DNA from 3 places in the Pseudomonas khavaziana genome. Region 2 is predicted to be linked to each of the others. Evidence: predicted binding sites of a transcription regulator. Region 2 holds the regulator's gene; each other region holds the start of a gene.

Region 1 (9,895 bases), 630 kb from region 2:
TTTGTGTTGCGGTGTTCAGTCGAGGGCTTTCCAGATCTCGGTGGCGTATTCGCGGATGGTACGGTCCGAAGAGAACCAGCCCATCCTTGCCGTATTCAGCACCGCCGAACGCCACCATTCCTTGGAATCATGCCAATGCGCCTCGACCCGTGCCTGGGCATCCCAGTAGGAGTCGAAGTCGGCACACACCAGGAAGCGGTCGTAGTCGATCAGCCCGTCGATCAGGCCGACATAACGCCCGGGATCATCCGGCGAGAACACCCCGCCGCGGATCGCTTGCAGCACGTCGCTCAAACGATGGGACACGGCGATGTCCGGCCCGGCGTTGAATTCTCCGGCGTGCTTGCGCGCTTCCACCTGCTGGGCACTGAGGCCGAAGATAAACATGTGCTCGGCGCCGACACGCTCGTGCATCTCCACATTGGCGCCGTCCATGGTGCCAATGGTAAGCGCACCATTGAGGCCGAACTTCATGTTGCTGGTGCCTGACGCCTCGAAACCGGCCGTGGAGATCTGCTCCGACAAGTCCGCCGCCGGGATGATGCTTTCCGCCAGGCTGACGTTGTAGTTGGGCAGGAACACCACCTTGAGCAAACCGCGCACGGTCGGGTCGTTGTTGACGGTGCGGGCGATGTCGTTGGTCAGCTTGATGATCAGCTTGGCCTGGTGGTAGCTGGCCGCAGCCTTGCCGGCGAAGATTTTCACCCTTGGCACCCAGTCGACCTCGGGTTCGGCACGAATCGCCTGGTACAGGGCCACGGTGTGCAGCAGGTTGAGCAGTTGGCGCTTGTATTCATGAATGCGCTTGACCTGCACGTCGAACATCGCCGCCGGGTTGACCGCGATGCCCAGGCGCTCATGGATGATCTCGGCCAGTGCACGCTTGCTGTGCAAGCGCTGTTCGGCGAAGGATTTGCGGAAGGTCTGTTTCTCGGCGAAGGTTTCCAACTCCGTCAGGCGGGTTTCCATGCTATCGAGAATGTCCGGGCCCAGGGCCTGCACCAGCATCTCGGTCAACTTGGGGTTGGCCTGGTAGAGCCAGCGGCGGAAGGTGATGCCGTTGGTCTTGTTGTTGATCCGTTCGGGGTAAAGCTTGTGCAGTTCGGAGAACACCGTGCTGCGCATCAGCTGGGTATGCAAGCCGGACACGCCGTTGACGCTATGGGAGCCGAGGAACGCCAGGTTGCCCATGCGCACGCGGCGGCCGTTGTCTTCTTCGATCAGTGATACGGCGCGCAGTACGTCGAAGTCGTGGATGCCCTTGGCGCGTAGCGAGTCGATGTGCTGGGCATTGATCAGGTAGATGATCTGCATGTGCCGGGGCAACATGCGCTCCATCAAACCTACAGGCCAGGTTTCCAGTGCTTCGGGTAGCAAGGTGTGGTTGGTGTAGGAAAGCGTTTCGACGGTGACGTCCCACGCGGCTTCCCACGGAATATCATGCAGGTCGACCAGCTGGCGCATCAATTCGGCCACGGCGATGGACGGGTGGGTATCGTTGAGCTGGATGGCGGCGTGTTCGCCCAGGCTCAGCACCGAGCCGTGCATGTTCTTGTGGCGGCGCAGCAGATCCTGCAGTGAAGCGGAAACGAAGAAATATTCCTGGCGCAGGCGCAATTCCTGCCCGGCTTCGGTGCTGTCGGCCGGGTACAGCACGCGGGAGATGCTTTCGGCGCGGGCCACTTCGGCGACGGCGCCCAAGTGGTCACCGGCATTGAAGCGCTCCAGATGCAAGTCTTCCACGGCCCGTGCACGCCACAGGCGCAGGGTGTTGACGCTGGCGCCGCGCCAGCCGACTACCGGTGTGTCATAGGCTACTGCGCGTACGGTCTCGTTGGGCGACCACACCTGGATCATCTTGCCGGAGGCGTCCGCAATAGTTTCGACACTGCCGCCAAAGCCGATCGGGTAAATCACCTCGGCGCGCTCAAACTCCCACGGGTTGCCAAAATCCAGCCAGCGCTCGGTTTGTTCCTGCTGCCAGCCGTCGACGATGGCCTGGCGGAACAGACCGTGCTCATAACGGATGCCATAACCGTGGCCGGCAATGCCCAGGGTCGACATGCTTTCCATGAAGCAGGCGGCCAGGCGCCCCAGGCCACCGTTGCCGAGGGCCGCGTCGGGCTCCAGCAGGCGAATGCGTTCCAGGTCGACGCCCAGTTCGGACAAGGCTTCGCGGGCGATTTCCAGCACGCCTAGGTTGCTCAGGCTGTCGTAGAGCAAGCGGCCGATGAGGAATTCCAGGGACAGGTAGTAAACGCGCTTCTGGCCTTTGCGATAAATACGCCGCGTATGGTCCATCCAGTGATCGACCATCTGGTCGCGAGCGGCCAGGGCAATGGCTTCGAACCAGTCGTGGTCGAAGGCGTGATCCGGGTCCTTGCCCACCGCGTAGGTGAGTTTGGTCAAGACAGCATCGCGGAATGCGGCTACCTCTGCTTCTCGTGCAAGTGGTTCCTGAGACATCAGTTGCGACCTCGGGCGAGATAGAAGGAGTTGCTAGAGCCTAGACGCTCTGACACACGGCGCCGGCTCTGGTTCGTCAGTTTTTTAACTCATTCACTGTTAAAGGGATTAGATGCAGGGGTCGTGCCCGAACGCCACCGAAGATGAAAAACCTGAAAATATTGTTCAAAAAATCATCAATCCCGGTATGATCGCGCGCCCGGACACCGCCCCACCTTGGAACCCTGATGAAGCCTCAACTGATCGCCGCCGCGGAACTCGACCGCCTCGAAACGTGGCAGAAATATTCCGCCCACATGTGCGGCGGCTGCGTATCCAGCTGCTGCACCCTGCCGGTGGAGGTGAAGATCAAGGACCTGATCCGCATTGGCATCGTCGATGAGTTCGAGCGCGGCGACCCGCCGAAGAACATCGCCAAGCGCTTGCAGAAAGAAGGCATCGTCGAGCGCTACAACAACAAATCCGAGATTTTTACCCTGCAGCGCATGAGCAACAACGACTGCCTGTACCTGGATCGTAAGACGCGCTTCTGCACTATTTATGACAAACGCCCGGATACTTGCCGCAACCACCCGAAAATCGGGCCGCGGCCGGGGTACTGCGCGTATAAGCCGAAAGAAGTGGTGCGCGAGACCAATTTCAAAACCCTCGATAAGTTCTGATCCAAGATTTGTAGTGTTTTGAAGGGCCTCATCGGGAGCAAGCCCCCTCCCACATTTTGATTTGTGAACACATTCAAGTGTGGGAGGGGGCTTGCTCCCGATGAGGCCGGTACAGGCGCCATAAAACCAGCAGGCATAAAAAAACGCCCCCGGTCTTTCGACCGGGGGCGTTTTTCATTCAGCCTGAGTTAACTCAGTTCTTGGCTTTCTTGGCAGCGCGGGTACGCTCGCCTTCGTCCAGGATCTTCTTACGCAGGCGGATCGACTTAGGCGTGACTTCGCACAGCTCGTCATCCTGGATGAATTCCAGGGCCTGTTCCAGAGTGAAGCGGACAGGTGGAACCAGAGCGATGGTTTCATCTTTGCCCGAAGCACGCATGTTGTCGAGCTTCTTGCCTTTGGTTGGGTTGACGCCCATGTCGTTGTCACGGCTGTTCAGACCAACGATCTGGCCGTTGTAGATCTCTTGACCGTGCTCAACGAACAGCTTGCCACGCGCCTGGAGGGTTTCCAGGGAGTAGGTCAGCGCCTTGCCGGTTTCTACCGATACCAGCACACCGTTCTGACGGCCGGACATGTCGCCGGACTTCATGGTGTCGTAACGATCGAAGATCGAGGTCAGGATGCCAGCACCGTTGGTCAGGGTCAGGAACTGGTTACGGAAACCGATCAGACCGCGAGCAGGGATGTTGTATTCCAGACGTACACGGCCCTTGCCATCCGGCACCATGTTGGTCAGATCGCCCTTACGCAGGCCCATCTCTTCCATGACCTTGCCCTGGGATTCTTCAGGGGTGTCGATGGTAACGTTTTCGAACGGTTCCTGCTTCACGCCGTCAACAGTACGGATGATCACTTCCGGACGACCAACACCCATTTCGAAGCCTTCGCGACGCATGGTTTCGATCAGTACCGAGAGGTGCAGCTCACCACGGCCGGATACTTTGAACTTGTCAGCCGAGTCGCCTTCTTCAACGCGCAGTGCAACGTTGTACAGCAGCTCTTTGTCCAGACGCTCCTTGATGTTACGGGAGGTCACGAACTTGCCTTCTTTACCGCAGAATGGCGAGTCGTTTACCTGGAAGGTCATGGAAACGGTTGGCTCGTCAACGGTCAGAGGCTTCATCGCCTCGACGTTGTCCGGCTGGCACAGGGTGTCGGAGATGAACAGCGAGTCCATACCGCTCACGCACACGATGTCGCCGGCGAAAGCTTCTTCAACGTCGATGCGGTGCAGGCCGTGGTGACCCATCAGCTTCAGGATACGACCGTTACGCTTCTTGCCGTCGGCACCGATAGCGACAACCGGGGTGTTCGGCTTGACGCTGCCACGAGCGATACGGCCAACGCCGATAACACCCAGGAAGCTGTTGTAGTCCAGTGCCGAGATTTGCATCTGGAACGGGCCTTCACGGTCAACTTTCGGCGGCGGTACGTTGTCGACGATCGACTGGTACAGCGGGGTCATGTCTTCAGCCATGTCGTTGTGGTCAAGACCAGCAATACCGTTCAGGGCCGAGGCGTAGATAACCTGGAAATCGAGCTGTTCTTCGGTGGCGCCGAGGTTGTCGAACAGATCGAAGATCTGGTCCAGAACCCAGTCCGGACGCGCGCCTGGACGGTCAACCTTGTTGATGCATACGATCGGACGCAGGCCGGCTTCGAAGGCCTTCTTAGTCACGAAACGGGTTTGCGGCATAGGGCCGTCTTGAGCGTCAACCAGCAGCAGAACGGAGTCAACCATCGACATTACGCGTTCTACTTCGCCGCCGAAGTCGGCGTGGCCCGGGGTATCCACGATGTTGATGTGGTAGCCGTTCCAGTTGATAGCGGTGTTTTTTGCCAGGATGGTAATACCGCGCTCTTTTTCCTGGTCGTTGGAGTCCATCACGCGCTCGTCGTTGAGCTCGTTGCGCTCCAGGGTGCCGGATTGACGCAGGAGTTTGTCTACCAGGGTGGTTTTACCATGGTCAACGTGAGCAATGATGGCGATGTTACGTAGATTTTCGATCACTTGTGTATCTCGATCAGAGGATTCGGTGTGCTGACAGGTCGTGGCAGCGATTAACAGTAGAGTCAGGCCTTGCCGTTACAGCTTGACGGCAGAGTCGGGGGGCCGGTGACGCAGGCCACAGGCAAACAGCCCCGGGCTCTTAGCTCGGTCGATAAACGCGCACATTGGCATGCCCCTCACTGAGCAAATGGTGGGCATGCAGGCGACTCATCACGCCTTTGTCGCAATACAGCAGGTACTGACGGCTGTTATCCAGTTCCTTGAAACGCGCGTTCAGTGCGTAGAACGGCAGCGTTTGCACGTCGATGCCAGTAATTTCCAGCGGCTCGTCTTCAGCGGCATCCGGGTGACGGATGTCGATGACGATCTGGCCGGCCAGGGCCTCACTGACTTCTTCGATTTGCACATCCTGGCCCAACTCGTCGATGACGCGATCGATTGGCACCAGCTTGGCGTTCTCGAGCGCACGCTCCAGAATCGCCATGTCGAATTCTTTCTCTTCATGCTCCACGCGATGCCGCTTGGCGTGGGTCTTGGGGTTCACCGAGATGACCCCGCAGTACTCAGGCATGTGCTTGGCAAAATCGGCGGTGCCGATCTGTTCTGCCAGGTCGATGATGTCCTGCTTGTGGCTGGCGATCAGCGGGCGCAGCACCAGCTTCTCGGTAACGCAGTCGATAATCGACAGGTTCGGCAGCGTCTGGCTGGATACCTGGGAAATCGCTTCGCCGGTCACCAGCGCGTCGATCTGCAGTTGATCGGCAATTCGCGAGGCAGCGCGCAACATCATACGCTTCAATACCACGCCCATATGACTGTTATCGACTTTGCCGAGAATTTCCCCCAGCACTTCCTCGAACGGCACGCTCACAAATAGCACACGCTGGGAGCTGCCGTACTTCTTCCAGATGTAGTGCGCGACTTCCATCACGCCCAATTCATGTGCACGCCCGCCCAGGTTGAAGAAGCAGAAGTGGCTCATCAGGCCGCGGCGCATGATCTGGTAGGCCGCCACCGTGGAATCGAAGCCGCCGGACATCAAGACCAGGGTCTGTTCCAGGGCACCCAACGGGTAGCCGCCGATACTGTTGTGCTGGCTGTGGATCACAAACAACCGTTGGTCGCGAATTTCCATGCGCACTTCAATTTGCGGCGCTTTGAGGGAAATTCCTGCGGCGCCGCACTCGCGACGCAGCTTGCTGCCGACGTACTTTTCGACATCCATGGAGCTGAACGGGTGCTTGCCGGCACGCTTGCAGCGCACCGAAAAGATCTTGCCTTCCAGCGAGCTGCCGTAGTGCTGCTTGCACTTGTCGGTGATGTCGTCGAAGTCGCCCAGCGGGTACTCGTCCACCTGCAGGAAATGCGCGATGCCCGGCATGCAGCTCAGGCGCTCGGTCATGTCTTTCAAGGCTTTGGCGTCGGTAATACGGGTTTCCAGCTCGAGATTGTCCCACACGCCGTTCACCACCACAGCCGGGTCCAGGTCACGGAGCACGGCACGGATGTTCTTGGCCAACTGACGGATGAAACGCGTCCGTACCGGTCGGCTCTTGATGGTGATCTCGGGGAAGACTTTAACGATTAATTTCATGGAAACAGCGCGCGCCGGGCCTGCTGAAAAAGGGGGGCGCGGATTATAGCGGAAATCGCTCAAGGTTTAACCAGTTAATATGCACCGCTTGTGCAATGCACCAAAACGGGTCATTTGCGCAAATAAACGCTACATTGCAGTGCGCTATTTATCGCATTTTGAACGATTGCACCGTTATAGGGGCCATTTTGAAGCAAAACGGCCATGTTGGCGCACTGGCATGCAATTTGCTCTCTTGTGAGGCAGGTTGCCATGGCGGAGTATCCGCGCCGGCATCACCCACATTCTAAGGGCTAACTCCACTACCCAGCCCGAAGCCACCCGGAGGACACCATGTCGAAGTCGGTTCAACTCATCAAAGATCATGACGTTAAATGGATTGATCTGCGCTTCACGGACACCAAAGGCACTCAGCACCACGTGACCATGCCGGCTCGCGACGCGCTGGATGATGCTTTCTTCGAAGAAGGCAAAATGTTCGACGGCTCCTCCATTGCTGGCTGGAAAGGCATCGAAGCTTCCGACATGATCCTGATGCCGGACGACAGCACTGCCGTGCTCGACCCGTTCACCGAAGACCCAACCCTGATCATCGTCTGCGACGTGATCGAGCCTTCGACCATGCAAGGCTACGACCGCGACCCACGTGCGATCGCCAAGCGTGCCGAGGAATACCTGAAGTCCACCGGTATCGGTGACACCGTATTCGTTGGTCCTGAGCCAGAGTTCTTCATCTTTGATTCGGTCAAGTTCAAGTCCGATATCTCCGGTTCCATGTTCAAGATCTTCTCCGAGCAAGGTTCGTGGATGTCCGACCAAGACATCGAAGGCGGCAACAAGGGTCACCGTCCAGGTATCAAGGGTGGCTACTTCCCGGTTCCGCCGTTCGACCACGACCACGAAATCCGTACCTCCATGTGCAACGCCATGGAAGAAATGGGCCTGGTTATCGAAGTTCACCACCACGAAGTGGCCACTGCCGGCCAAAACGAAATCGGTGTGAAGTTCAACACCCTGGTCGCCAAGGCTGACGAAGTACAAACCCTGAAGTACTGCGTACACAACGTGGCTGATGCCTACGGCCGTACCGCGACCTTCATGCCTAAGCCGCTGTACGGCGATAACGGTTCGGGTATGCACGTTCACTTGTCCATCGCCAAAGAAGGCAAGAACACCTTCGCTGGCGAAGGTTATGCCGGCCTGTCCGACACCGCCCTGTACTTCATCGGCGGTATCATCAAGCACGGTAAGGCCCTGAACGGCTTCACCAACCCGTCGACCAACTCCTACAAGCGTCTGGTGCCAGGTTTCGAAGCGCCGGTGATGCTGGCCTACTCGGCTCGCAACCGTTCCGCCTCGATCCGTATTCCTTACGTGTCCAGCCCTCGCGCTCGCCGTATCGAAGCCCGCTTCCCGGATCCAGCGGCCAACCCATACCTGGCCTTCGCTGCACTGGTCATGGCCGGCCTGGACGGTATCCAGAACAAGATCCACCCAGGCGATGCTGCCGACAAGAACTTGTACGACCTGCCGCCTGAAGAGGCCAAAGAGATCCCACAAGTGTGCGGCAGCCTGAAAGAAGCCCTGGAAGAGCTGGACAAGGGCCGTGCGTTCCTGACCAAGGGCGGCGTATTCAGCGACGACTTCATCGATGCTTACATCGAGCTGAAAAGCGAAGAAGAAATCAAGGTTCGCACCTTCGTACACCCACTGGAATACGAGCTGTACTACAGCTGCTGATCCGGTAGCGCTGCTTAACGTGGCGTGATGAAAAAGACCTCCTCCGGGAGGTCTTTTTTTGCCTGGGAGTTATGCAGCTTCAAATCTGCAAACTCAATCAAAAAGGTGGGAGGGGGCTTGCTCCCGACGGCAGAGAGTCAGGCAATATGTGTGTTGCTGACACACCGCCATCGGGAGCAAGCCCCCTCCCACAAGGAGATCTGCGTTGAAACATAAATTCGTGTTCGCCCTGCTGTTCGTCAGCGCCGGTGTTTACGCCGCCCCACCTACCTTGGAGCCACTGCTCAACAGCATCGCCGAACGCCTGGAGATTGCCGATCAGGTGGCCTTGAGCAAATGGGACAGCCACAAGCCCGTCGAAGACAAAAAACGCGAGCAGGAAGTGATCGCCAGCGTCGTCGCCCAAGCCCCGAGCTACAAGCTTGACCCTGCCGCCGCCGAGCAGTTTTTCTCGGCGCAGATCGAAGCCAACAAACTGGTGCAATACACCCACCTGTCCGACTGGCAGTTCCAGGGCAAGGCCCCCGATGATCCGCGCCCGGACCTGATCAAGCAGATTCGCCCGCAGCTGGATGAACTGCAAAAGCGCCTGCTTGAGCAGTTGGCCGCTTTCACCCCGCAGCGCACTGACCCGCAGTGCCCGCAGTGGCTGGCCGAGGCCGTGCACGAACCGCTGAATGATCCGCTGCGCCAACTGGCGATGATTCGCGCCACTGCAGAACTCTGCATCTACAAAGGTTAATGACTGCAAACCCGGTAAAAATGTGGGAGGGGGCTTGCTCCCGATAGCGGTGTTTCAGTCGACATTGGTTTGACTGACCCACCGTTATCGGGAGCAAGCCCCCTCCCACATTTGGGCTGTATGCATTCAGGGCCATCTCTGGCAGCTTCCTGAACAACCTTCACAAAACCGCACTATATTGGTGCAATAGGTTGCACCCTTCCCACCTGCCCAGCCCATTTTGGTTCGAAACTTCCCGTACGAGCTGGCAGAACGCCACAGTTTCGCGCCACAAACGCCTATTTCAGGGCTTTAACGCTTCTTTTCGGAGCCTTGGTTTGGTTTTTGCATTTTCCTCGTATCAGCGTGTGCCTCAAGCCCGCGCCTTGCTCCAAAAGAGGTCCCGATGACCATCAGCGATGCACTGCACCGTTTGTTACTCGACAACCTGACCACCGCGACCATTCTGCTCAATGCCGACCTGCGCCTTGAGTACATGAACCCGGCGGCGGAGATGCTCCTGGCCATCAGCGGCCAGCGCAGCCATGGGCAGTTCATCAGCGAGTTGTTTACCGAGTCGGCCGAGGCCTTGAGCTCGTTGCGCCAGGCGGTGGAGCAGGCGCACCCGTTCACCAAGCGCGAAGCAATGCTCACTGCTCTCACCGGCCAGACGCTGACCGTCGATTACGCCGTAACCC
Region 2 (9,895 bases):
TTTTTTGATTGGCGCCGCATCAGGTTTGGTTGAGCCGGTATTTGCGGTGCTTTGCGCCTGGCTGGTGAGCCTGGCCGAGGTGTTATTGCCCTTGGGCCTGGCGCTGGCCGCCGGTGCGATGCTCTTGGTGGTGACCCACGAAGTGATACCCGAATCGCGCCGAAATGGTCACGAAAAGCTCGCCAGCCTCGGGCTGTGCATCGGGTTCTGCCTGATGATGGTGATGGATACGGCGTTGGGCTAAAGCCTGCTCCTGCATCGGCGACTACTCACCTTCATCGAATTTGTTATTGATCAGCTCAACCAAAGCGTCCATCGCTTCCTGCTCCTGCTCGCCTTCGGTCTTCAGGTGAATCTTGGTGCCCTTGCCGGCCGCCAGCATCATCATCGCCATGATGCTCTTGCCATCGACCATGGATTCCGGCGTACGACCAGCGCGGATCTGACAAGGATACTTCCCGGCCACGCCGACGAATTTGGCCGAGGCCCGGGCGTGCAGGCCTAACTTGTTGATGATTTCAATTTCCCGAGCCGGCATCGCAGTGGTGTTCCTTTCAGCTAAGGTCGCGGTGGCGGACCTGGACGTTCTTGAGGGTTTGTTGCAATACCTGGCCCAGCCGTTCAGTCAGATAGACGGAGCGGTGGTGGCCGCCGGTGCAACCAATGGCAATGGTGACGTAGGCGCGATTGCTCGCGGCAAAGCGTGGCAACCATTTGAGCAGGTAGCTGGAGATATCCTGGAACATCTCTTCCACATCCGGTTGCGCAGCCAGGTAGTCTGCCACAGGCTGGTCCAGCCCGGACTGATCGCGCAATTCTGGCTTCCAATAGGGGTTGGGCAGGCAGCGCACATCGAACACCAGGTCGGCATCCACCGGCATGCCACGTTTGAAGCCGAATGATTCGACCAGGAATGCAGTGCCGGGCTCGGGCTGGTTCAGCAGGCGCAGCTTGATCGCATCGCGCAACTGATACAGATTCAGGTTGGTGGTGTTGATCTTGAGGTCGGCCAGATCAATGATCGGCCCGAGCAGCTTGGTCTCGTCCTCGATGGCTTCAGCCAGGGAGCGGTTGGCGCTGCTGAGCGGGTGGCGGCGACGAGTTTCTGAGAAGCGTTTGAGCAATGTTTCTTCGTCGGCATCCAGGTACAGCACATCGCAATGAATATGCTTGGCGCGCACCTCTTCCAGCAGTTCCGGGAACCGCGATAGGTGGCTGGGCAGGTTGCGGGCATCGATAGACACAGCGACCAGAGGTTGCGCCAATTCAGTATGGATCAGTGCGCGTTCTGCCAGCTCCGGCAGCAGGCCGGCGGGCAAATTGTCGATGCAATAGAAACCGTTGTCCTCAAGGACATTGAGGGCGGTGCTTTTACCTGAGCCGGAACGGCCGCTGACGATGATCAAACGCATGATTACTGCCCGTTTTGTTCATCCAAGACGACCTGATAGAGCGCCTCATTGCTGCTGGCACTGCGCAGTTTGTCACGTACTTCCTTGCGGTCGAGCATGCTGGCGATCTGTCGGAGCAGCTCCAGGTGCGCATCGGTGGCAGCTTCCGGGACCAGCAGCACGAACAGCAGGTCGACCGGGGCGCCATCGATGGCGTCGAAATCGATGGGTTTTTCCAAATGCAGCAGCGCACTGACAGGCGTGTCGCAGCCTTTAAGGCGGCAATGGGGAATCGCAATGCCGTTGCCAAAACCGGTCGAACCGAGTTTTTCACGGGCAATCAGGGCCTCGAAGACATCTTGCATCTCCAGTTCAGGCACTTGGCTACTGATCAGGTTGGCAATTTGCTCGAGGGCTTTCTTCTTGCTGCCGCCCGGCGCGTTCACAAGGGAACGGCCGGGGGTCAGGATGGTTTCAAGTCGGATCATGGGGGGAGAGTTAACGACCTGTACCTTGCATCAGGTGCAGATTCTTTTCCTTATGCTTTATGAGTTGGCGGTCGAGCTTGTCGTAGAGCGAGTCAATCGCCGCGTACATGTCTTCATGTTCTGCATTGGCAACGAGCTTCGCATTCGGTACGTGGAGGGTTGCCTCGATTTTCTGCTTGAGCTTATCGACCTCCATGATGACCTGCACGTTGGTGATCTTGTCAAAATGCCCCGCAAGCTTGTTCAGCTTGCTCTCGGTGTACTCACGCAGGGGCTTGGTGACTTCAAGTTGGTGTCCACTGATGTTGACTTGCATACAGCTTCTCCTTCGTTGCCAGTGCATAAAGCGGCAGGCAAAACGCCTGCCACTGGAACGCTGTGGCCTGCCCGTCACATCAAACGCTTACGCTCGCTGGAAGGCGCGATCCCAAGGGACTCGCGGTACTTGGCGACGGTTCGACGGGCGACCTGAATGCCTTGTGCCTCCAGTAAACCAGCGATCTTGCTGTCACTCAACGGCTTTTTCTGATTTTCCGCGGCAACCAGTTTTTTGATGATCGCGCGGATCGCCGTGGAGGAGCATTCACCGCCCTCGGAGGTGCTGACGTGGCTGGAGAAAAAGTATTTCAGCTCATAAATACCCCGTGGGGTATGCATGAATTTCTGCGTGGTTACCCGGGAAATCGTCGATTCATGCATGCCGACCGCTTCGGCGATATCGTGCAGGACCAGAGGCTTCATGGCTTCGTCGCCGTATTCCAGGAAACCGCGTTGGTGCTCGACGATCTGGGTCGCGACCTTCATCAAGGTCTCGTTGCGGCTTTGCAGGCTCTTGATGAACCAGCGCGCTTCCTGCAGCTGGTTGCGCATGAAGGTATTGTCGGCGCTGGTATCGGCGCGGCGCACAAAACCGGCGTATTGCGGGTTGACCCGCAGACGGGGTACCGATTCCTGGTTCAACTCGACCAGCCAGCGTTCGTTGTCCTTGCGCACGATCACATCCGGGACGACATATTCGGCCTCGCTGGATTCGATCTGCGAGCCGGGGCGCGGGTTGAGGCTCTGCACCAGCTCGATGACCTGGCGCAACTCGTCTTCCTTGAGCTTCATGCGGCGCATCAGCTGGCTGTAGTCGCGACTGCCCAGCAGATCGATGTAGTCCGACACCAGGCGTTTGGCTTCGGCCAACCAAGGCGTTTTGGCCGGCAGTTGGCGCAGTTGCAGCAGCAGGCACTCGCTGAGGGTGCGGGCGCCAATGCCTGCGGGCTCGAATTGCTGGATGCGATGCAGGACGGCTTCGATTTCGTCCAGCTCGATGTCCAGCTCAGGGTCAAAGGCCTCTAGGATTTCGTCGAGGGTTTCGTCCAGGTAGCCCTGGTTGTTGATGCAGTCAATCAGGGTGACTGCGATCAGGCGATCGGTGTCGGACATCGGTGCCAGGTTGAGCTGCCACAGCAGGTGGCTCTGCAGGCTTTCGCCGACAGAGGTGCGGGTGGTGAAGTCCCACTCGTCATCATCATTGCTCGGCAGGCTGCTGGCGCTGGTCTGGTACACGTCCTCCCATGCAGTATCCACGGGAAGCTCGTTGGGAATGCGTTCGTTCCATTCGCCGTCCTCGAGGTTATCCACCGTAGGGGCGGTTTCCTGATAGGAGGGTTCCTGCACATCGGGGTTGGGTTTTTGCTCGATGTTATCGGCCAGCGGGTCGGCATTGTCGAAGTCGTCGCCTTCTTCCTGGCGTTCGAGCATCGGATTGGACTCCAGGGCCTCCTGGATTTCCTGTTGCAGGTCCAGGGTCGACAATTGGAGCAGGCGGATGGCCTGTTGCAGCTGCGGTGTCATCGTCAGCTGCTGGCCCATTCTCAGGACTAGCGATGGTTTCATGGCAGGGGCTTAACACCTTATTCGCCGGCGCAATGCGCCATCCACGACAGGGCGCGTGAGCGCCAAACATAAGCAAATTATATGCCTGATCTCGGGGCCTTTGCCTAGAGCGCGGTAACAATAAAAAAACTAAGGTTTCTATTGACTCCTGCGCGCTCCCGGGAAAGGCGCGAAACCACTGCGCCTACAGGCGGAACTCGTGACCCAGATACACTTCCTTGACCAGCTCGTTGGCCAGGATAGTCTCGGCATCGCCTTCGGCAATCAGCTGGCCATCGTTGACGATATAGGCAGTTTCGCAGATATCGAGGGTTTCACGCACGTTGTGGTCGGTGATCAGTACACCAATGCCCTTGGCCTTGAGGTGGTGGATGATCTGCTTGATATCGCCCACCGAGATCGGGTCGACACCGGCAAACGGTTCATCCAGCAGGATGAACTTCGGTGCGGTCGCCAGGGCGCGGGCGATTTCCACGCGACGACGCTCGCCACCGGACAGGCTCATGCCGAGGTTGTCGCGAATGTGGTTGATGTGGAATTCCTGCAGCAGGCTTTCCAGCTCTTTGCGGCGGCCATCGCGATCGAGTTCCTTGCGGGTCTCCAGGATCGCCATGATGTTGTCGGCCACCGACAGTTTACGGAAGATCGACGCTTCTTGCGGAAGATAGCCGATACCTGCCCGCGCACGACCATGCATTGGCTGGTGGCTGACATCCAGATCGTCTATCAATACCCGACCCTGGTCGGCTTGGACCAGCCCGACGATCATATAGAAACAGGTGGTCTTGCCGGCACCATTGGGGCCGAGCAAGCCGACGATCTGGCCGCTGTCGATCGACAGGCTGACGTCACGTACAACCTGGCGGCTTTTATAGGCCTTGGCCAGGTGCTGGGCTTTCAGGGTCGCCATTACTCGGCCTTCTTCTTCGGCTGGATAACCATGTCGATACGCGGACGAGGTGCGGTGACCTTGTTGCCATTGGCGCGACCGGCCTGGGCGACCTGGGTCTGGGTGTTGTAGACGATTTTCTCGCCTTCGGTCGAGTTGCCGTCGGCGCTCAGCACCTTGGCCTGGTCGATCAATACAATGCGATTTTGCTGGGCATGGTATTGAATGGTCTTGCCGTAGCCCTTCATCGGGCCTGGATCTTCTGCCTTCTGCTTCTGTTCGAAGTAAGCGAGGTTGCCCACTGAGGTCACGACATCGATATCGCCGGCCTGGGTACGCGTCAGGGTCACCGTATTACCGGTGATCTTCATCGAGCCCTGGGTGATGATCACGCCGCCGGTGTAGGTGGCAACACCTTGTTTGTCATCCAGCTGAGCATCGTCAGCCGAGATGTGGATCGGTTGCTGGCTATCGTTCGGCAGAGCCCAGGCGCTCACGCTTCCCAGTGCTGCGCCCAGACCGAGCAAAATAGGGAGGGTTTTAACGAGCCTCATACTGTCCTCTTACGTTCGATAGCAGGTGTATCCTGCTTTCTTTCAAATACGCTTTCATTCCCTTGCCAGTCGATACACCGCCAGCGCCGTCGATTCTAACGTCTTGCTCGGTCTGCGCATATTGCTTCTGTGGGAATACCGTCATGCGACTGCTGGTAATGATGGTGTCGCGGTTCTGCGCGTCTGTACGTGCGACGCGCACCGAGTCGATCAGTTCAACTTCGGTGCCGTCCGGGTTGACCTCGCCACGCTTGCTGGTGACGTGCCATGGAAATTCGGTGCCGCGATACAGGTTCAGGTCCGGATTGGTCAGCAGGCTGACTTCCGAGGCCTTCAGGTGTTCGACCTTGTCCGACGTCATTTCATACTGCACCTTCCCATCGGGCAGGTACTGGATGCTGTAGGCGTTCGTGGCGTAATAGTCGATAACGCCTTCGTCAACCTGCGCAACAGGCTTGTCGAGAAAGCGCCCCGGGCTGATATTCCAGTAGCCCACCGCCAGGAGCAGCGCGGCGATGACCCCGAATAGCAGGAAGTTGCGGATCTTTTTACTCAGCATATAACGCTCTATAGGTAGGCGGCGTGGGCCGCTTCAAGACTGTCCTGGGCACGCAGGATCAACTCGCAGAACTCGCGGGCGGCACCCTCGCCGCCACGGGCGGTGGTGATGCCATGGGCGTGTTCGCGTACAAACGCCGCGGCATTCGCGACGGCCATGCCCAGGCCCACCCGGCGAATCACCGGCAGGTCGGGCAGGTCGTCACCCAAATAGGCGACCTGTTCATAGCTTAGGTTGAGTTGGCCAAGAAGCTCGTCCAGCACCACCAGTTTATCCTCACGGCCCTGATACAGGTGAGCAATCCCCAGGTTTTGTGCGCGGCGTTCCACAACCGGTGTCTTTCGACCGCTGATAATCGCCGTTTGCACACCGGCCGCCATGAGCATCTTGATGCCCTGGCCATCGAGGGTGTTGAACGTCTTGAATTCGCTGCCATCTTCGAGGAAGTACAGGCGGCCATCAGTCAGCACGCCGTCAACGTCGAAAATCGCCAGCTTGATGTTTTTACCGCGTTGCAACAGGTCGCTGTTCATCTACATCACTCCTGCGCGCAGCAAGTCGCCAAGGTTAAGGGCCCCGACCGGGCGATCATCGTTGTCGACGACGATGAGTGCGCCGATCCGGTGGTCTTCCATGATTTTCAGGGCTTCCGCCGCGAGCATTTCAGCGCGGGCGGTCTTGCCGTGAGGTGTCATGACGGCGTCGATGGTTGCAGTGTGGATATCAATAGTGCGGTCCAGGGTTCGACGCAGGTCGCCGTCGGTGAATATCCCGGCCAGGCGCCCATCGGGTTCGAGGATCGCCGTCATGCCCAGGCCCTTGCGGGTCATTTCCATCAGCGCATCCCTGAGCAGGGTGCCGCGTGGAACGCTTGGCAGTTCGGCGCCCGAATGCATGACATTATCCACTTTCAGCAGCAGGCGACGGCCGAGCGCGCCGCCGGGGTGGGAAAATGCGAAGTCTTCGGCGGTGAAGCCGCGGGCCTCCAGGAGCGCCACGGCCAGCGCATCGCCCATGACCAGCGCCGCGGTGGTGGAGGAGGTGGGAGCCAGGTTCAGCGGGCAGGCCTCGTGGGTCACATGCACGTTCAGGTTGACGTCGGCAGCCTTGGCCAGCGTCGATTCCGGGTTGCCGGTGAGGCTGATCATCTGGATGCCCAGGCGCTTGATCAGGGGTAACAGGGTCACGATTTCGTTGGTGGTGCCGGAGTTGGACAGCGCCAGGATCACGTCATCCTTGGTGATCATTCCCATGTCGCCATGGCTTGCTTCGGCCGGGTGCACGAAAAACGCGGTGGTCCCGGTACTTGCCAAGGTGGCGGCGATCTTGTTGCCGACGTGGCCGGACTTGCCCATGCCGACCACGACAACGCGGCCCTTGCTGGCCAGAATCATCTCGCAGGCGCGTACGAAATCTGCGTCGATATGGGCCAGCAAACCTTCTACGGCTTCAAGCTCGAGGCGGATAGTACGTTGTGCAGATTGAATAAGCTCGCTGGATTGGCTCATGTCTTAATCGTATAGCCTGACGAAAAGTCGGCGATTATAGCTGTAATGATCAATTCGCTCACGTAAGTTCGTCAGGGTTTGTGCGCGAAGTACATGAAAATCATCGTCGGTAACATAGGAGGCAACGTTTTTTCCCTGTCCCAAATCTGAACGAGCGCTGTTCCGGCCTTGGGCGCTCTGTACCAGCAGTGATATAGTTCGCCGCCAGTTCGGTCCACCCAACCCATGTACCTAACTATTGCGCATCCTTTGCAAACCAAAGTCGCACACATGGTGTCTGAGTGAAAGGCTGCATCCCAAGGAGATTAGATGAGTGCCGATAACGCCTACGCGGTCGAGCTGAAGGGTCTTTCCTTCAAGCGCGGGACGCGCAGCATCTTCAATAACGTCGATATTCGCATTCCTCGCGGCAAGGTCACGGGCATCATGGGGCCTTCCGGTTGCGGCAAGACCACCCTGTTGCGCCTGATGGGCATGCAACTGCGGCCCAGTGCGGGCGAAGTGTGGGTCAATGGCCAGAATCTGCCGACCCTGTCGCGCAGCGACCTGTTCGATGCGCGCAAGCATATGGGCGTGCTGTTCCAGAGCGGCGCGCTGTTCACCGACCTCGATGTTTTCGAAAACGTAGCCTTCCCGCTGCGGGTGCACACCCAGCTGTCCGATGAAATGATTCGTGACATCGTGTTGCTGAAACTGCAGGCCGTGGGCCTTCGTGGTGCCATCGACCTGATGCCCGACGAATTGTCCGGCGGCATGAAGCGCCGTGTCGCCCTGGCGCGAGCCATCGCCCTCGACCCACAGATCCTCATGTACGACGAGCCATTCGTTGGCCAGGACCCGATCGCCATGGGCGTGCTGGTGCGCCTGATCCGTCTGCTCAACGATGCGCTGGGGATCACCAGTATCGTGGTGTCTCACGATTTGGCCGAAACCGCGAGCATCGCCGACTACCTCTATGTAGTGGGTGATGGCCAAGTGCTGGGGCAGGGTACGCCTGAAGAGTTGATGAACGCCGATAACCCGCGCATTCGCCAATTCATGACCGGCGATCCCGATGGCCCGGTGCCTTTTCACTTTCCGGCAGCGGACTACCGCTCAGATCTTCTGGGGAAGCGCTGATGCGCAAGACATCTCTCATCGAGAAGGTTCGCCTTTTCGGTCGCTCGGGTATCGACATCGTCGAAGTCCTGGGGCGTTCGACCATTTTCCTGTTCCACGCCCTGCTGGGCCGCGGCGGCATCGGCGGCGGCTTTGGCCTGCTGCTCAAGCAGTTGCATGCAGTCGGCGTGATGTCCCTGGTGATCATCGTGGTCTCCGGGGTGTTCATCGGCATGGTGCTGGCGCTGCAGGGCTTCAACATCCTGTCCAGCTACGGTTCGGAGCAGGCGGTAGGCCAGATGGTGGCCCTGACCCTGCTGCGTGAGCTTGGCCCGGTGGTCACCGCCTTGTTGTTCGCGGGGCGTGCAGGTTCGGCGTTGACCGCCGAAATCGGCAACATGAAGTCCACCGAGCAGCTGTCCAGCCTGGAAATGATCGGCGTGGACCCGCTCAAGTACATTGTTGCCCCGCGCCTGTGGGCCGGCTTCATTTCCCTGCCATTGCTGGCGATGATTTTCAGCGTGGTGGGTATCTGGGGTGGTTCGTGGGTGGCGGTTGACTGGTTGGGCGTCTATGACGGCTCCTACTGGGCCAACATGCAAAACAGCGTGACCTTCACCGGTGACGTGCTCAACGGCATCATAAAGAGCATTGTCTTTGCCTTTGTGGTGACCTGGATCGCCGTATTCCAAGGCTATGACTGCGAGCCCACCTCAGAAGGGATCAGTCGCGCCACCACCAAGACCGTTGTGTACGCCTCGTTGGCGGTACTGGGCCTTGACTTCATTTTGACCGCCTTGATGTTTGGAGATTTCTGATGCAAAACCGCACTGTGGAAATCGGTGTCGGCCTTTTCTTGCTGGCTGGCATCCTGGCTTTACTGTTGTTGGCCCTGCGAGTCAGCGGCCTTTCGGCCAGCCCCACCGCCGATACATATAAACTTTACGCGTACTTCGACAATATCGCCGGTTTGACGGTCAGAGCTAAAGTGACCATGGCCGGCGTTACCATCGGCAAGGTCACGGCAATCGATCTGGATCGCGACAGCTTCACCGGGCGGGTGACCATGCAGTTGGACAAGAAGGTAGATAATCTGCCGACTGACTCCACGGCATCTATCCTCACTGCGGGTCTGCTGGGCGAGAAATACATCGGTGTCAGCGTGGGCGGGGAAACAGCCCTGCTCAAGGATGGTTCGACCATCCACGACACGCAGTCGTCGCTGGTGCTTGAAGACCTGATCGGTAAATTCCTGCTCAATACGGTCAATAAAGACGCTAAATGAGGAATCTGTTCATGATCTCTACCTTGCGACGTGGCCTGCTGGTACTGCTTGCAGCGTTGCCGCTGATGGCCAACGCGGCAGGTTCTGCGCACGATTTGGTGCAGGACACGACCAGCCGGATGCTGGCCGACCTGAAGGCTAACAAAGAGCAGTACAAACAAGACCCTTCCCGGTTCTACCAAGCACTCAACACCATTGTTGGCCCGGTGGTCGATGCCGAAGGCATTTCCAAAAGCATC
Region 3 (9,895 bases), 2.6 Mb from region 2:
CCCGGATAAACTTTAGGCTCGGATTGACAATAAACCTGTACAGGTCGACATCCAACACACAGTGTAGGAAAAGCTGGCGTGTGATTCCAGTGATCTATAAAGCCACTTCGACCTGGCCGGGTGCCGTGACCCGCGCCTTGATCACGCGATTGGAGTTGAGATTCTTGACGCGGATCTGTTCGCTCATGCCGCCGTTGGACAACGCTTCACCTGGCATCCTGACGTTCAACCCGCCGCTGCTGGCGGAAATGACCACTTGGTCACCCTTACGGATCACCTCGGCCTGTTCCAGATGAACCAGGGTGATGACTTGGTCTGTAACCACTGGTCGGGTAAGTCTTTGCCCGATAGCCTGGTCCAGTGAGGTCAGGTAACCCTGATTAATCTGGCTGATGTCTCGCTCACGCAAGGCCACATCCTCGAAGCTGATAATACCGGTGCGTTTCAAAGGTCGCGCAACGACAACCACCTCACGGAACAGCTTGACTTGAGCAGGCACGAACACCGTCCAGGGCGAGGCACCTTCACAGCGTACTTTCACCGTGACTCGGCCAATGGGTTGGGCGGGACTTTCCAGGGTCGCTGTCAATTCCCTGTCGCACATGGGCATGCGCAAACGCGGGTCCAACTGATTGACCTGGATTTCATAACGTCCCGGCGTCTGTGTGGTTGCCAGATAATCTTCTACAGTGAACTCAAGAAACCCTTGGGTGACGCCGATAAGTACATCAGGCAGGGTAACGTTGTCGGCACGGGTCGTAGCATTGAGTCCCAAGGCAAGCAACGCCATCGTGGCGCAGAGTAATCTGCGATAGCGTTGGTGACCGAAGCGTCGGGAAACTGTCGTTTTGATATCCATGATCAATAAATAGCAAAGCTCGTGCCGTTTAGTGTTGGGTACGCTTCGTACCCCTAGTTTTGGGAGTCTGGGCATGGCAGGTGTAATGGATTCAGTAAACCAGCGCACACAGCTGGTAGGGCAGAATCGCCTGGAGTTGTTGCTTTTCCGCCTGGACGGCAAGCAGTTGTATGGCATCAACGTATTCAAAGTGCGTGAAGTGCTGCAATGCCCCAAGTTGACGATCATGCCCAAGTCCAATCCGGTCGTGTGTGGCGTGGCCAACATCCGTGGCGCGACTATTCCGATTCTCGACCTGGCATTGGCCACGGGGTCCTCGGGTTTGCAAGACCGCCAGAGCCCATTCGTGATCATTACCGAGTACAACACCAAGACCCAGGGTTTCCTGGTGCGCTCGGTGGAACGTATCGTCAATATGAACTGGGAAGAGATTCATCCGCCGCCCAAGGGCACCGGACGCGATCACTACCTGACGGCGGTGACGCGGGTCGATAACCAGTTGGTGGAAATCATCGACGTGGAGAAAATTCTCGCCGAAGTGGCGCCGACCTCGGAAGCCATCTCGGTCGGTGTGGTGGATGCCGAGACCGCGCATAAGGCCGTGTCTCTGCGTGTGCTGACCGTGGACGATTCTTCGGTGGCGCGCAAGCAGGTTACGCGTTGCCTGCAAACCGTCGGTGTGGACGTAGTAGCGCTCAATGATGGTCGCCAGGCCCTGGACTACCTGCGCAAGCTGGTGGACGAAGGCAAGAAGCCAGAGGAAGAATTCTTGATGATGATTTCCGACATCGAGATGCCGGAAATGGACGGCTACACCCTTACAGCCGAGATACGCAACGATCCACGCATGCAAAAACTGCATATCATCCTGCATACTTCGTTGTCGGGGGTATTCAATCAGGCAATGGTCAAGAAGGTCGGTGCTGATGACTTCCTGGCCAAATTCCGTCCTGATGACCTCGCATCCCGGGTAGTCGACCGGATCAAGGCAGCAGATCACAGCTAAGGGATTCTCCCCTGGCGGTCACACGATTTAAGAGGCGGTACCATTGTCTACGGGTAATTTGGATTTCGAACAGTTCCGGGTCTTCCTGGAAAAAGCCTGTGGCATATTGCTCGGTGAAAACAAGCAATACCTGGTATCCAGCCGTCTCAACAAACTGATGGAACAGCAGGGCATCAAATCCCTGGGTGAGTTGGTCCAGCGGATCCAGGGCCAGCCGCGCAGCGGGCTCAAGGAAATGGTGGTCGATGCCATGACTACCAACGAAACCTTATGGTTTCGCGATACATACCCCTTTGAAGTGCTTAAGAACAAGGTGCTGCCGGAGGCCATCAAGGCCAGCCCGGGCCAGCGCTTGCGTATCTGGTCGGCGGCGTGCTCTTCGGGGCAGGAACCGTACTCGATCTCGATGTCCATCGACGAGTTCGAACGGACCAATATGGGCCAGTTGAAAGCCGGCGCGCAAATTGTCGCCACGGACCTGTCCGGCACCATGCTTACCAACTGCAAGACCGGTGAGTATGACAGCCTGGCGCTGGGTCGAGGTCTGTCCCAGGAGCGCCTGCAACGTTACTTCGACCCCAAAGGGGCGGGACGCTGGGCGATCAAGGCACCGATCAAGAATCGCGTGGAGTTCCGCTCGTTCAACCTGCTCGATAGTTATGCGAGCCTGGGCAAGTTCGACATGGTGTTCTGCCGTAACGTGCTGATCTATTTCTCGGCTGAAGTGAAGAAAGACATCCTGTTACGCATTCACGGCACGCTCAAGCGTGGGGGGTATCTGTTTCTCGGCGCTTCCGAAGCCTTGAACGGCCTGCCTGATCACTACCAGATGGTGCAGTGCAGCCCGGGTATCATCTACCAGGCCAAGTAAGTCAATGTGAGAGTGTGGGAGGGGGCTTGCTCCCGATAGCGGTGTGTCAGTGATAGATTTATCAACTGAACCACCGCCATCGGGAGCAAGCCCCCTCCCACATTTTTTTGCGGCAAGATAACTAAAAGTGGCAATGCCCATTGCCGCTTTACTGGCGCCACGCGGAAATCACTTGCCGCTTTTCTGGCATTGCCGCCGGCAATCTCCCCCGCAAACCCCTTGTATACGGGGCTTCACAAAATTGGCATGCACCTTGCTATAACCCTGCTAACGAACAGCAGGTCAGCCTAAAGGTCTCCGCCATGAGCATCAGCTTCGATAAAGCGCTCGGTATCCACGAACAGGCCCTGGGCTTTCGCGCCCAGCGTGCCGAAGTCCTGGCCAACAACATTGCCAATGCCGATACCCCGAATTACAAGGCTCGGGACCTGGACTTCTCCGCCGTGCTCGCCGCCCAGCAAGACAAGACCAAGAACGGCACCTTCGCCTTGAACATGACCAACAGCCGTCATATCGAAGCTCAGGGCCTGGGCAATGCTGACGAGTCGCTGCTGTATCGCACGCCGATGCAGCCGTCGATCGACCAGAACACCGTCGACGCCCAACTGGAGCAATCGAATTACGCCGAGAACTCGGTGAACTTCCAGGCCAGCTTCACCCTGCTCAACAGTAAATTCAAAGGGCTGATGTCAGCCCTGCGTGGAGAGTAAGCCATGTCCCTGTCCAGTGTTTTCAATATTGCCGGCAGTGGCATGAGCGCGCAAACCACGCGCTTGAACACCGTCGCCAGTAACATCGCCAACGCCGAGACCGTGTCTTCGAGCATTGACCAGACTTACCGCGCCCGTCACCCGGTGTTTGCCACCATGTTCCAGGCTGGTCAGAGCGGCGGCAGTGATTCGTTGTTCCAGGACCAGGACGCAGCTGGCTCTGGTGTGCAAGTGCTGGGTGTGGTCGAAGACCAGAGCAACCTTGAGGCCCGTTACGAGCCGAACCATCCTGCCGCGAACGAAAAGGGTTACGTCTATTACCCCAACGTCAACGTGGTCGAGGAAATGGCCGACATGATTTCCGCCAGCCGCTCTTTCCAGACTAACGCGGAAATGATGAACACCGCCAAAGCCATGATGCAGAAGGTCCTGACCCTGGGTCAGTGATAAGGGGCGCCAAATAATGGCCATCGTTGATACGTCTAACAATACGGCAGTCCAGGACCTGTTCAATTCCAAGGTCAAGGATGCTTCGAACAATGTATCGAATGTTTCCAAAGCCGCGACTGGTAACCAGTCGCTGGGCAAGGATGCATTCCTGCAGTTGCTGGTCACCCAGCTGAAAAACCAGAACCCGCTGTCGCCTCAGGACAACGGCGCGTTCGTGGCGCAACTCGCCCAGTTCAGCAGCCTGGAAGGCATCAACACCCTGAACGACTCGGTGAATAACATCTCCAGCAACTTCAGCTCCTCGCAAGCGTTGCAGGCTTCGTCGCTAGTGGGGCGGTCGATCATTATCCAGACCGACAAAGCCATGGTTGATACCAGCAAGAGCATGAACGGTTCGGTGGATGTGCCATCGGCGGTGGGCAACGTTTCCGTCAAGATCACCGACAAGGACGGCAACGTCGTGCGCACCGTGGATATGGGCGCGCAGAGTGCCGGCAGCCAGAGCTTTATCTGGGATGGCAAGAACGACAAGGGCGAGGTCGCCCCAGCCGGCACCTACACCTTCAATGCCTCCACCAAGAACGACAAGGGTGATGCGGTGGCCCTGGCCACCTCACTGCCGGCCACGGTAACCAGCGTGACCCTGAGCAAGACCGGCGGCGAAATGCTGCTCAACCTTGCAGGCGGCATGGGCAGCGTCAAGCTGTCGCAAATTCAGACTATCGGTACATAGAGCCGGCTAGATACGGCAGAGGGAGAGAAACATGTCTTTTAACATCGGCCTTAGCGGCCTCTATGCGGCCAACAAACAACTGGACGTGACCGGCAACAACATCGCCAACGTCGCGACCACTGGCTTCAAGTCATCCCGTGCGGAATTCGCTGATATCTACGCGGCCTCCAAGCTGGGTACCGGCCAGAACACTATCGGCAACGGTGTGAACCTGGCGGCGGTGTCCCAGCAGTTCACCCAGGGCGACGTCAACGGCGGTGGCGGCATCCTCGACATGGCGATCCAGGGCGGTGGTTTCTTCGTGCAGAAGGGTAGCGACGGATCGCTGGAATACACCCGTAGCGGTGCTTTCCGTGCGGACAAGGACGGCTACATTACCAACAACACCGGTACTTCGCGTTTGCAGGGTTACGCTGCGGACGAGAATGGCAAGATCTCCAAGGGTGGCCTGGTCGACCTGCAACTGAACCTGGCGAACCTGCCACCGAAGGCGTCCACCAAGGTGGACTCTGCCAGTAACCTCAACTCCTCGTCGCCGGTAATTGACCAGACCAAGAATCCGTTTGATCCGAGTAAGTCCGAAACATTCACCACTCAATACAGCACTACATTGTATGACTCTCAGGGTAACGCTCACCCGATGGTGCAGTACGTGGTGAAAACCGACGCCAACCAGTGGCAGTCCTACACCTTGATCGATGGCCGCAACCCTGATGGTTCGCCTCCTACCGGTACCGGTGCTGACGTGAAGGCGCCTGTGCCCTCGACTCTGAGTTTCGATGGTGCCGGTAATCTCAAGAGCATCGTGACCGGTGGTGTTGCCGGCAACACCTTGACCATCAAGGATTGGGTACCTGGCACAGTCACCGATGGAGTCTGGAAGGCCAACGATGCGACAGCGAACAAGGACGGCATTGCTATCAACATGGGCAACGTCACTCAGTACAACTCCGCCAGCTACCGCAATCCGCCAATCACTGACGGTTATGCCACTGGCCAGATCACCGGCCTGAAAATCGACGGCAGCGGTGTATTGTTCGCGACCTTCAGCAACCAGCAGAGCAAGGCCATCGGCCAGATCTCCCTGGCCAGCTTCAACAACGAGCAAGGCTTGCAGCCGGCTGGCGGTACGGCTTGGAAAGAGACCTTCGCATCGGGTCAGCCGGGCTACGACGCGCCGGAATCCGGCACTCTGGGTTCGATCAAGGGCTCCTCTCTGGAAGCCTCCAACGTTAACCTGACCAACGAGCTGGTGGACTTGATCAAGGCCCAGAGCAACTACCAGGCGAACGCCAAGACCATCTCCACGCAGAGCACCATCATGCAGACCATCATTCAGATGACCTGATACCGTCGCTCAATACGCGCGCACAAAAAAAGCCCCTCGATAGAGGGGCTTTTTTTGTGCGCGCGTTACTTGTTTACCGCATGTTTCATCTCGCTTTGCTGCTGGAACGTCCAACGCCCGTTGCGCCACGGACGAGTCACGGGCGCATGCCGCCCATGGACCAGTGGGAGACATGCATGGCGATTTACAAGCAGTGGGAAGGCGCACCACCAGGAAGTCATTGGTTTGTCCTGAATAACTATAGTGCGGGCTTATACGGACGCAAAAATCAGCCGGATGAACCCGGAAAAAACAAAGACACCGACGCTGAGTCCGTCAGGCAACTGCTCAGTGAGTTGATGGATGCCGAAAAAGACTCCAAGAGCCAGACCGCTCAAGACCTTCGCGACAAGCTGAACGAAAAGCGCGAAGAGCTCGGTGACGAAAAAATCAAGGAGATCATCAAGGCGCTGATGGAGACGGCTGACGTCTCCTGGTTGGATTTTCTGCGGCGCTTGATGAGGTTGTGGTTCCCAGAGATGGATGATGCATCACCGTCACCTTCACCGCCTTCTCCTCGCCCATCGCCAGGTGGAGGCGGAGGTGGTGGGGGTGGTGGCAATTGGCCGAGCCCCAACGATTTCGGCCCCAGCGAGCCCATGAGTAATCTGCCGATTACCGAAGGCTCCAAGCACTTCAACTACAAGCCCGATGAAAGTAACCCAGGGAAAAAACCAGACAATATCTGGAGTGGATTCAGCCAGGGGCCGGACGGCAATTGCGTCACCGTTTCAGCGATTAAGGGGGCAATGATGAAGTTTGGACAGAAGCCCACTGATGTCTTCGCAGAGGTCAAAGAGACGAGCAATGGCTATTACGTGAAAATGCGCGATGGCAAAGAGGTTAACTTTACCAAAGATGAATTACGGCAGGCAGCCAGGTATGCGCAGTTCAAGGGCGATAATCCGAGTATGTTGACCGATGCCAATTTCATGTTCGCCGCGAGTGCCAAGCGTGCACAAATGGAAGGCAATGGACTGGACGACAACCCCAATGAATCGAAGAAGAGCTTTGCCCATGCCATGCAAAGTCTGAACAACGGCGAAATGCCCGGCGAAGCATTGGATCGCCTTGGTTTGAAAGGGCTCTATAGGAAGTCCTCGAGTAGCGAACTGGCGAGCGGCAAGCTGGGCGTCGTGGCCTATAATCGCCATTCAATGGTGGTCATCGACGGTCAAGTTGAGCTATGGGGGCGGCGAGGTGGCGCGCCGAAGCAGGGTATTGCGTACGCGTTCCTCTAGGCGTGATAAACAAAAAAGCCCGATAAACCCTGTGCAGTCGGGGTCCATCGGGCTTTTTAAATCCAGGGCGTTCAAGCCCTGGATCGGTTCAGCTTATTGGCAAGCTTCGCAATCCGGCTCGTCAATTGCGCAGGCCTTTGGCACTGGTGCCGGGCCGGCGGGGGCAGCGAGTACCGAATCATCACCGTGGTTGCCGCTGGAAACAGCATTGAGCTTACCGGTGTTGATGGTCGACTTCTCGGTGCTGGTTGCGGCCAGGGCACGGAGGTAGTAAGTGGTTTTCAGGCCACGGTACCAAGCCATGCGGTAGGTCACGTCCAGCTTCTTGCCCGAAGCGCCGGCGATGTAGAGGTTCAGCGATTGGGCCTGGTCGATCCACTTCTGGCGACGACTGGCGGCGTCAACGATCCACTTGGTGTCCACTTCGAACGCGGTCGCGTAGAGCTCCTTGAGCTCTTGCGGGATGCGCTCGATCTGCTGCACCGAACCGTCGTAGTACTTCAGGTCGTTGATCATCACCGAGTCCCACAGGCCGCGGGCTTTCAGGTCACGGACCAGGTACGGGTTGATCACGGTGAATTCGCCCGACAGGTTCGATTTCACATACAGGTTCTGGTAGGTCGGTTCGATCGACTGCGACACGCCGGTGATGTTGGCGATGGTAGCGGTCGGTGCGATGGCCATGATGTTGGAGTTACGAATACCTTTCTGTACACGGGCACGTACCGGTGCCCAGTCCAGGGTTTCGTTCAGGTCGACATCGATGTACTTCTGGCCACGCTGTTCGATCAGGATCTGTTGCGAATCCAGCGGCAGGATGCCCTTGGACCACAGCGAGCCCTGGAACGTCTCGTAGGCGCCGCGTTCGTCGGCCAGGTCGCAGGAAGCCTGGATTGCGTAGTAGCTGACCGCCTCCATGGACTTGTCGGCGAACTCGACCGCAGCATCCGAACCGTAAGGAATGTGCTGCAGGTACAGCGCGTCCTGGAAGCCCATGATGCCCAGTCCCACTGGACGATGCTTGAAGTTGGAGTTCTGCGCCTGTGGCACCGAGTAGTAGTTGATGTCGATGACGTTATCGAGCATGCGTACTGCGGTGTTGACGGTGCGTTGCAGCTTGGCGGTGTCCAGCTGGCCGTTGACGATGTGGTTCGGCAGGTTGATCGAGCCCAGGTTGCAAACGGCGATCTCGTCCTTGTTGGTGTTCAAGGTGATCTCGGTGCACAGGTTCGAGCTGTGGACCACGCCCACGTGCTGCTGCGGGCTGCGCAGGTTGCATGGGTCTTTGAAAGTCAGCCATGGGTGGCCGGTTTCAAACAGCATGGACAGCATTTTGCGCCACAGGTCTTTGGCCTGGATGGTCTTGAACAGCTTGACCTTGCCTGGGTACTCGGTGAGGGCTTCGTAGTACTCGTAGCGCTCCTCGAAGGCCTTGCCGGTCAGGTCGTGCAGGTCCGGGACTTCGGATGGCGAGAACAGGGTCCACTTGCCGTCATCGAAGACACGCTTCATGAACAGGTCAGGGATCCAGTTGGCGGTGTTCATGTCGTGGGTACGACGACGGTCATCACCGGTGTTCTTGCGCAGCTCGATGAACTCTTCAATGTCCATGTGCCAGGTTTCCAGGTAGGCACACACAGCGCCTTTGCGCTTGCCACCCTGGTTCACGGCGACGGCGGTATCGTTCACCACTTTCAGGAAGGGGACGACGCCCTGGGACTTGCCGTTGGTGCCCTTGATGTACGAACCCAGTGCGCGCACCGGTGTCCAGTCGTTGCCCAGGCCGCCGGCGAATTTGGACAGCATGGCGTTGTCGTGGATCGCGTGGTAGATGCCCGACAGGTCATCCGGCACGGTGGTCAGGTAGCAGCTCGACAACTGCGGACGCAGGGTGCCGGCGTTGAACAGGGTCGGGGTCGACGACATGTAGTCGAAGGACGACAGCAGGTTGTAGAACTCGATGGCGCGATCTTCTTTCTGCTTCTCTTCAATCGCCAGGCCCATGGCCACGCGCATGAAGAACACTTGCGGCAGTTCGAAGCGGATACCGTCCTTGTGGATGAAGTAACGGTCGTAAAGGGTTTGCAGGCCCAGGTAGGTGAACTGCTGGTCACGTTCGTGGTTGATCGCCTTGCCAAGTTTTTCCAGGTCGAAGGTGGCCAGCACCGGGTTGAGCAATTCGAACTCGATACCCTTGGCGATGTAGGCTGGCAGGGCCTTGGCGTACAGGTCAGCCATCTCGTGGTGGGTGGCGCTGTCGGCCACGCCCAGGAAGCCCAGGCCTTCGGCACGCAGGGTGTCCATCAGCAGGCGCGCGGTCACGAACGAGTAGTTCGGCTCGCGTTCAACCAGGGTACGGGCGGTCATCACCAGGGCGGTGTTGACGTCGGTCAGGGCCACGCCGTCGTACAGGTTCTTCAGGGTTTCGCGCTGGATCAGGTCACCATCGACTTCTTCCAGGCCTTCGCAGGCTTCGGTGATGATGGTGTTCAGGCGGCCCAGGTCCAGCGGCGCAAAGCTGCCGTCGGCCAGGGTGATGCGGATCGACGGGTGCGCTTGTACGGCAGCTTCTTCGGCCGGGGAACGCACGGCACGTTCCTTGGCGCGCGAATCACGGTAGATCACGTAGTCGCGTGCG

Evidence for each region. Region 2 encodes sigma-54, which starts transcription at its own class of promoters, with help from an activator protein. Its sites were predicted from a motif close to ANTGGCATNNANNTTGCTNT; they were not measured.
Region 1: glnA (glutamate--ammonia ligase) is a predicted target of sigma-54. The motif match lies at 6,951-6,970, and genes of this name have one in related genera.
Region 3: flgB (flagellar basal body rod protein FlgB) is a predicted target of sigma-54. The motif match lies at 2,977-2,996, and genes of this name have one in related genera.

The regions. Positions count from the first base shown of each region.
Region 1 is NZ_CP129946.1:594,939-604,833, reverse strand. Features, by position in the region: gene QYQ93_RS02645 (glycogen/starch/alpha-glucan phosphorylase) at 16-2,466, opposite strand; gene QYQ93_RS02640 (YkgJ family cysteine cluster protein) at 2,694-3,128, shown strand; gene typA (translational GTPase TypA) at 3,322-5,142, opposite strand; gene thiI (tRNA uracil 4-sulfurtransferase ThiI) at 5,282-6,736, opposite strand; gene glnA (glutamate--ammonia ligase) at 7,070-8,476, shown strand; gene QYQ93_RS02620 (chorismate mutase) at 8,682-9,218, shown strand; gene glnL (nitrogen regulation protein NR(II)) at 9,604-9,895, shown strand, end outside.
Region 2 is NZ_CP129946.1:1,221,522-1,231,416, forward strand. Features, by position in the region: gene QYQ93_RS05345 (ZIP family metal transporter) at 1-244, shown strand, start outside; gene QYQ93_RS05350 (HPr family phosphocarrier protein) at 266-538, opposite strand; gene rapZ (RNase adapter RapZ) at 555-1,412, opposite strand; gene ptsN (PTS IIA-like nitrogen regulatory protein PtsN) at 1,415-1,879, opposite strand; gene hpf (ribosome hibernation-promoting factor, HPF/YfiA family) at 1,890-2,195, opposite strand; gene QYQ93_RS05370 (RNA polymerase factor sigma-54) at 2,270-3,763, opposite strand; gene lptB (LPS export ABC transporter ATP-binding protein) at 3,948-4,673, opposite strand; gene lptA (lipopolysaccharide transport periplasmic protein LptA) at 4,673-5,206, opposite strand; gene lptC (LPS export ABC transporter periplasmic protein LptC) at 5,193-5,765, opposite strand; gene QYQ93_RS05390 (KdsC family phosphatase) at 5,774-6,298, opposite strand; gene QYQ93_RS05395 (KpsF/GutQ family sugar-phosphate isomerase) at 6,299-7,273, opposite strand; gene QYQ93_RS05400 (ATP-binding cassette domain-containing protein) at 7,583-8,392, shown strand; gene mlaE (lipid asymmetry maintenance ABC transporter permease subunit MlaE) at 8,392-9,189, shown strand; gene mlaD (outer membrane lipid asymmetry maintenance protein MlaD) at 9,189-9,656, shown strand; gene QYQ93_RS05415 (MlaC/ttg2D family ABC transporter substrate-binding protein) at 9,668-9,895, shown strand, end outside.
Region 3 is NZ_CP129946.1:4,953,342-4,963,236, reverse strand. Features, by position in the region: gene flgA (flagellar basal body P-ring formation chaperone FlgA) at 95-859, opposite strand; gene QYQ93_RS22115 (chemotaxis protein CheV) at 933-1,865, shown strand; gene cheR (protein-glutamate O-methyltransferase CheR) at 1,909-2,736, shown strand; gene flgB (flagellar basal body rod protein FlgB) at 3,039-3,446, shown strand; gene flgC (flagellar basal body rod protein FlgC) at 3,450-3,893, shown strand; gene flgD (flagellar hook assembly protein FlgD) at 3,910-4,629, shown strand; gene flgE (flagellar hook protein FlgE) at 4,661-5,977, shown strand; gene QYQ93_RS22085 (hypothetical protein) at 6,154-7,257, shown strand; gene QYQ93_RS22080 (ribonucleoside-diphosphate reductase subunit alpha) at 7,351-9,895, opposite strand, start outside.